2 regions of the Mesorhizobium sp. LMG17149 genome follow, and region 1 is predicted to be linked to the other one. Evidence: predicted binding sites of a transcription regulator. Region 1 holds the regulator's gene; the other holds the start of a gene.

The links. Region 1 encodes LexA, which represses DNA repair genes until DNA is damaged. Its sites were predicted from a motif close to TGTTCNNNNTGTGTTCNG; they were not measured.
Region 2: dinB (DNA polymerase IV) is a predicted target of LexA. The motif match lies at 1,871-1,888, and genes of this name have one in related genera.

What each region holds. Positions count from the first base shown of each region.
Region 1 covers NZ_JANIFL010000004.1:451,419-454,831, reverse strand. The annotation lists gene NP945_RS11445 (ComEC/Rec2 family competence protein) at 1-1,021, shown strand, start outside; gene lexA (transcriptional repressor LexA) at 1,015-1,755, opposite strand; gene kynU (kynureninase) at 2,165-3,412, opposite strand.
Region 2 covers NZ_JANIFL010000006.1:171,421-174,833, forward strand. The annotation lists gene NP945_RS15620 (cupin domain-containing protein) at 1-573, shown strand, start outside; gene dinB (DNA polymerase IV) at 592-1,839, opposite strand; gene NP945_RS15630 (helix-turn-helix domain-containing protein) at 1,957-2,373, opposite strand; gene NP945_RS15635 (dihydrofolate reductase family protein) at 2,477-3,076, shown strand; gene NP945_RS15640 (2OG-Fe(II) oxygenase) at 3,101-3,413, opposite strand, start outside.

The DNA of each region.
Region 1 (3,413 bases):
CGGTTTCCTGACGCGAAAGTTCGTGCTCGCGGCAACCGGCCTTGCCATGACCTCCATCATCGCCGGCAGCGCCACGACGCTGTTTGCCATCTGGCATTTTCAGCGTGTGTCGCCGCTCAGCCTGTTCGCCAATCTGGCGGTTATGCCGATCGTTACCGTCGTCATGTTCCTGGCTGTCGCAAGCGCGCTGCTGATGCCTTTCGGATTGGATTGGCCGGCCCTCTACCTGATGGGCAAGGGTCTGACGGTGATGATCGCCATATCGGGTTGGATCTCCGAACGTTCGCCTGTCGATGGGGTTGGGCTGATTTCGCAGCAATCTGTCCTGCTGGTGACAATTGCCCTGGTCATCGCGACGATGGCGACAACTTGGCTGCGGCTCGCTGCTCTGCCATTCGCGCTGGCAGGCTTGCTGACCGTCTCGGATACGCGCACGCCGGATGTGCTGATCTCGGAAGACGCCCGGCTGGTGGCGTTGCCGATCGGTGGCGGCGAGCTTGCCGTCAGCCGGGAACGGCCGAACGAATTCACCGTCGACAACTGGAAACGCGCCCTGACATCAGAAACCATCGTCGTGCCAGAGGTGTTCGACAAGAGCGATGGGCAATTCGACGTCGCGGACGCCGTTGAGCTACCGCCGGGATCGCCGTTCTATTGCTCCTCAGGCGTTTGCGTGGCCAGGCATATGTCCGGTGCGATCATTGCCTATGTCGAGGACCGCAAGGACACCTGGAAAGCCTGCGGCTTCGCCGAGCTGATCGTCATCAATGACGCCACCGCCTATGACGCCTGTCACAATCCGCTGGTTCTCGTCATCACCAAGCGGCAACTGGCTCGCAAAGGCAGTGCCGCCGTCTTCTTCGATCGCCAATCGGCGACCACGCCGGCGACAATCAGCTTCGCGGTGAACAGCCCATATCGGCCCTGGCACACGCAACGCAAATACTCTCGTGAGGCGAGGGGGCTGGCACCCTTCAAGAAACCCGAGAAGCCAGCGGCCAACCCGCAGCCGCCTCAGTAGCGGCGGATGAGGCCGACGAGCTTGCCTTGCACCTTGACCCTGTCTGGGCCGAAAATACGGGTTTCATAGGCCGGATTGGCGGCTTCGAGCGCAATCGAAGCGCCCTTGCGGCGGAACCGCTTCAGCGTCGCTTCCTCTTCATCGACCAGCGCCACGATGATCTCGCCGGGGTTCGCCGTGTCGGCATTGCGGATGATGACGGTGTCGCCGTCGAAGATACCGGCCTCGATCATCGAGTCGCCCTTGACCTCCAGCGCATAGTGGGCGCCGCCCATGATCATGTCCGGCGGCACGGAGATCGAATGCGTCTGATGCTGGATGGCATCGATCGGCACACCGGCGGCGATACGGCCCATGACCGGGATCGACACGGCGGAGACCGCATCGTCATCATTGCCGGGCGAGGGCATCCGCGAAGGCGCCGGCTTGATCTGCCGGCCAAGGGCACCACCCTGACCGAGACTGCCCTGGATGACGCTTGGCGAAAACTTCTTTGCCGCGTTGAGGCCGGGCGCGATGGAGTCCGGCAATCGCAGCACTTCCAGCGCCCGTGCCCGGTTGGGCAACCGGCGAATAAAGCCGCGCTCCTCAAGTGCGGTGATCAGCCGATGAATCCCGGATTTGGAGGCAAGGTCGAGCGCCTCCTTCATCTCGTCGAAGGATGGCGGAATGCCGCTCTCCTTCAGGCGTTCATGGATGAACATCAGCAGTTCATGTTGCTTGCGTGTCAGCATGGCGGCCCCCAGATTACCTGAAACCAGAATCGAAAAACAAACCCAGAACAAACACTATCTGTTCCAGTTGTGTTCTGCAACCGTTTAAAGTTTAATGAATTTGTTAAGGCTGCTGAAATTATTTGGGCTTGCCAGCGGGTCGCGATCGACAGGCGCCAACCACGGCAATGCGCCTGCTCACATTGAAACCATTATGGTTAATGACCTGTGGCTCATCCTCGACCCAAGGCTTGGCATCATCTGCCGATCGACCTCCACAAGGGACGCTATCAATCTTCGGGACGTTCGTTTGCCGTGAACGAAACGGAGCCAAAACGCCAACGTCTGTTGGCATTTGTGGCTGGAATTCAGCCCTCCGTCATCTGCCGGGCAGTGAGGGCGGCGACGGCAAATCGCGGAGATCGTTGCGTCAGGTAACGGCTTCCTTGACGGCGAAACGCTGGTCCTTCCATGCGCCCGTGCGCAGAATATCCTCCAGCACCTCAACCGCCAGCCACACATCCTTGTAGCCGACATAGAGCGGCGTGAAGCCGAAACGGATGGTCGATGGCGCGCGAAAATCACCGATGACGCCGCGCTCGATCAGCGCCCGCATGATTTGATAGCCGTGATCGTGAAGGAACGACACCTGGCTGCCGCGCCTGGTCGCGTCGCGGGTGGTCTCCAGCGTGAGGCCATAGGCGCCGCACTTTGCTTCGACGAGCTGGATGAACAGTTCCGTCAGCGCGACGCTCTTTTTTCGCAATGCCGCCATGTCGACGTCGTTCCAGATGACAAGCGCGCCTTTGAGCGCCCGCATCGACAGGACAGGCTGGGTGCCGCACAGAAAGCGGCGGATACCGGTGCCGGCAACATACCCCCGTTCGAAGGCAAAGGGCCGCGCATGGCCCCACCAGCCGCTGAGCGGCTGGCTGATATCGCCGTGATGGCGCTGCGCGACATAGATGAAGGCCGGTGCGCCCGGACCGCCGTTGAGGTACTTGTAAGTGCAGCCGATGGCGAAATCGGCATTTGCCTGATCGAGCTCGACGGGCAGGGCGCCGGCGGTGTGGCATAGATCCCAGACGATCAGCGCTCCGGCCGCATGAGCCTTGCGCGTCAGCGCCGCCATGTCGCGCAGTTCACCCGATTTGTAGTTGACGTGGTTGACCAGCACCACCGCGACGTTTTCGTCGATCAGCTCTTCGATGGTGGGCGCGTCGACGCCCGCGAGGCGCAGCAGGACGCCGTCCCGTGTCGAGGCCACGCCTTCGGCGATGTACAGGTCGGTGGGGAAACTGTCACCCTCGGCGACGATGACCGACCGGCCCGGCCGCATCTCCAGCGCCGCATGCAGCACCTTGTAGATGTTGGTCGACGTCGTGTCGCAGACGACGGTCTGGCCGGCCGCGGCTCCAATCAGGCGTCCGAGTTGATCGCCGAGTTCGATCGGCATCTCGAACCATCCGGCCGTATTCCAGGCTCGGATGAGGTCCTGGGCCCATTCCTGGGTTGCCGCCTGCTGCAGCTCGCCGAAAACGGCATGAGACGCTGCCCCCAGTGAATTGCCGTCGAGATAGATCACCCCCTCCGGCAGAATGAAACGGTCGCGCATGGCCCGCAGCGGATCTGTGGCATCCATCGCTTCGACTGCGGCGAGATCAGGAAATCCACTCATG
Region 2 (3,413 bases), on a different contig from region 1:
CGAACCTACTGGGACGGCGAGAACACCGGCCTTGCCGCCGGCGATCCGCTGCCGTCGGGTGTGATGTCCGGTATCACCAAACCCCCAGCCGTGCCGATCCCGCCTGTCGCCAGCGATGCCGTCGAATGGAAGGTCGAGGGCGAAGGCCCGCGGTTCGGCGGCCGGTCCAGGCATCTGACCTATGCGGCTTTGGGACTACCAGACTATCATGTCGGCATGCTGATCGAGGCGCCGGCCCCCGGCATGCGCCTGGCGCCCAGGCACTACCACATGCTCGAAGAGGAGCACGCGCTGATTCTGGAAGGGCAGGTGACGCTGCTGCTTGGCGAGGAGCGTCACGAGATGAAGGCCGGCGATTATGTCTGCTTTCCCGCCGGCCTGGCGGTCGGGCATTCCTTCCTCAACAGCGGTACGGAACCGTGCCGCTATCTGATGATCGGCGAGAAAAATCCCAACGAGGTCTGCGTCTATCCCGATTCCAACAAGATGGCGGTCGACGCCTTGCGCCGGCGCGACGGCATTTTCGACATGGGAGCGGTGAGGCGGTACTGGGACGGCGAGGAGACGGAATAGCGCCCGGCGGTCCCGGGTTCACAGTTCCTTCTCCGCCAGCTCCCTGAATTCGTCGGGAACCGAGCGCGCGGCCTCCAGTGCCACCGTGCCGTAGCCGACCGCCTGTTTGCCGAAGCGTTCGCGGATCTTGTCGATGGCGCGGTCGGCGTCGAAGCGTGCCAGGCCTTTTCGGGTGCCGGGCCGGCGTTTCTCGTCGGCGAGGCCGAGCGGCAGTTCGAGCTGCAGCTCGAAGCTTTCCTCAAGATGCGACACCGAGATCGCCAGCAGCGAGATCGTTCTTTCGTGGGGGTTGTCGGCGAGGACGCCGCGCACCAGATCGCCGGCGATCTCGGCCAGCATCGCGGTCGCCGAGATCGGCTGGTCAAGCGTGATCGAGCGCGTGACGGCGCTGAGATCGGCAAAGCGCACGCGTACCGTCACCGTGCGGCCGGGCCGCGCCTTGGCGCGCAGCCGGCTGGCGACACGGTCGGCCAGATGCAGCAGAGTGGGCACGATGATCCGCGCTACGGCGGGTTTTTGGCCCAGCGCCGATTGGGCGCCGGCCGAATGCGCGCGGCTATGCGTTTCGAGCTTTCGCGGGTCGCGGTTCCATGACAAGGCGGCGAGCTTTTCGCCGGCGGCGGGACCGAGCAGCCGCGTTAGCGCGCCGCTGTGCGTCCTGGCCAGCTGGCCGATGGTCTCGACGCCGATTTCCGCCAGCCTCGCCCTGATCGCCGGGCCGACGCCCCACATCAGCCCGACCGGCAGGTCGTGCAGGAAAGCGAGCTCGCTGCCGGGGTCGACCACCACCAGCCCGTCGGGTTTTGCCACCTGGGAGGCGATCTTGGCCAGATGCTTGGTGCGCGCCACGCCGATCGAGATCGGCAGGCCGAGTTCGGCCCGCACGCGGCGGCGGATGGTCGTTGCGATCTCCTGCGGCGAGCCGAACAGATGCGTGCAGCCGGCGACGTCGGCAAACGCCTCGTCGATGGAGATGCGCTCGACCACCGGGGTAAAATCGTCGAGCACCTTGATCGCCGCGTCGCCCAGCCGCTGGTAGTGGCTGAAATTGCCGCCGACGAAGATCAGCTGCGGGCACAGCTCACGCGCCTTGCGCCCCGGCATGCCGCCGCGCACGCCGAAGGCGCGGGCCTCATAGGAAGCGGCGAGCACGACGCCGCCGCCCACCGCGATCGGCTTGCCGCGCAGCGACGGATCGAGCAACTGCTCGACCGAGGCGTAGAAAGCGTCGAGATCGGCATGCAGGATGGTGGCTGTCGTTTCCATCCCGACCGCACATCACAGTTGCTGATAGAATTGGAACAAATAAAGAACAAGCACGGGTCGTTGTCAAGCGAGGGGCGATTTGTGCAGCAACAGCCAAGCCAGTTCGAGCGCAATCACCTAGACAATATGCTCCGCCCGCAGCGCCGCCTTCATCCGTTCCAGTTCCGCCTCGCCACCCGCCGCCAGTTCTTCGGCAATCCGCGCCAGCCTATCGTCGGCCTTGCGGTGCTTGCTGCCCCAGGCGCCGAGCGTCGCCAGCACCGGCAAGAGGTCGATACCTGCCTCGGTCAGCCGGTAGACCGTTCTCAAGCCATGCGTCGGGTCGTCGCTTCTGGTGAGGATGCCTTCCTCCTGAAGCGTCTGCAGTCGCTCGGCCAGCGTGCGCGAGGAGATGCCTTCGTCGGATTGCAGGAATTCGCGAAAGTGCCTTTTGCCGGCGAAAGCCATGTCGCGGATGATGAGCAGCGTCCAACGGTCGCCGATCAGTTCGAGCGACAGGTTGATCGGGCAGTCGGATTTTTCGCGCGTCGACATCTATGGTTCCGTTTTTAAATCACTTTACTATTGACATCGTTTTGGCCTTGCGTCAACGGTTCCAAATGTAAACTATTTTGCGATGGCCGTGAGGAGAATGACGGTGAAAAAGCTGGTCCTGCAGATGCAGATATCGGTCGACGGCTTTGTCGGCGCCAACGAGGACCATTCCTGGCAGCTCTGGGAGTGGGGTGACGAGAGCGCCTGGGACGATGCGCTGAAGCAGGACTTCAACGCTGTCTTCGCAGGCGTCGATACCATCCTGCTCAGCCGCAAAATGGCACAGGAGGGCTACCTCACCCATTGGGGCACTGCGGCGAAGAAGTTTCCGCACGATCCGTTCTACGCCTTTGCGCAGCGCATCGTCGACGCCCGCAAGGTGGTGCTCAGCAACAAGCTCAAGCAATCGGCCTGGGGGCCGGCTTGGGAGCGCACCAGTGTGGCCAGCGGCGACCTGCCGCGCGAGGTCAACGCGCTGAAGACGGGCGAGGGTGGCGACATTGCCGTGTTCGGCGGCGCCGGTTTCGCGTCAGCGCTGATCGCGGCCGGGCTGGTCGACGAGTTCCAGCTGTTCGTCAACCCGGCGGTGCTGGGGGCGGGCCGCCGGGTTTTTGATCAGGGCGGTTTTAGGAACCTGCGGCTGCTCGGCTCGAAGGCCTATGCCTGCGGCATGGTGGTCAGCCGTTATGCACCGGCGGGGTGAGGGGAACCTCCATCTTCTCTCTGCTCACTTCGCATCGTGGAAAATAATCCCTACCGTGTGGCGCATGCCTGAGCGCAGCCGGCTGACGCCGTGGCGCAGATTGACGCGGTAGTTGCCTTTGGTGCCCTGCACCGGCCGGTTGTGGACGGCGAACACAACGGCGTCGCCCTGCCGCAGCGGCACCACTTCGACTCGGCTCTGCATGCGCGGGCGCTGCTCGGTCAGCGCGAACTCGCCGCCTGTGAAATCCCGGCCCGGTTCGGAGAGCAGGATCGCCACCTGCAGCGGAAAGGCGAGATCGCCATAGAGATCCTGGTGCAGGCAGTTGAAGTCGCCA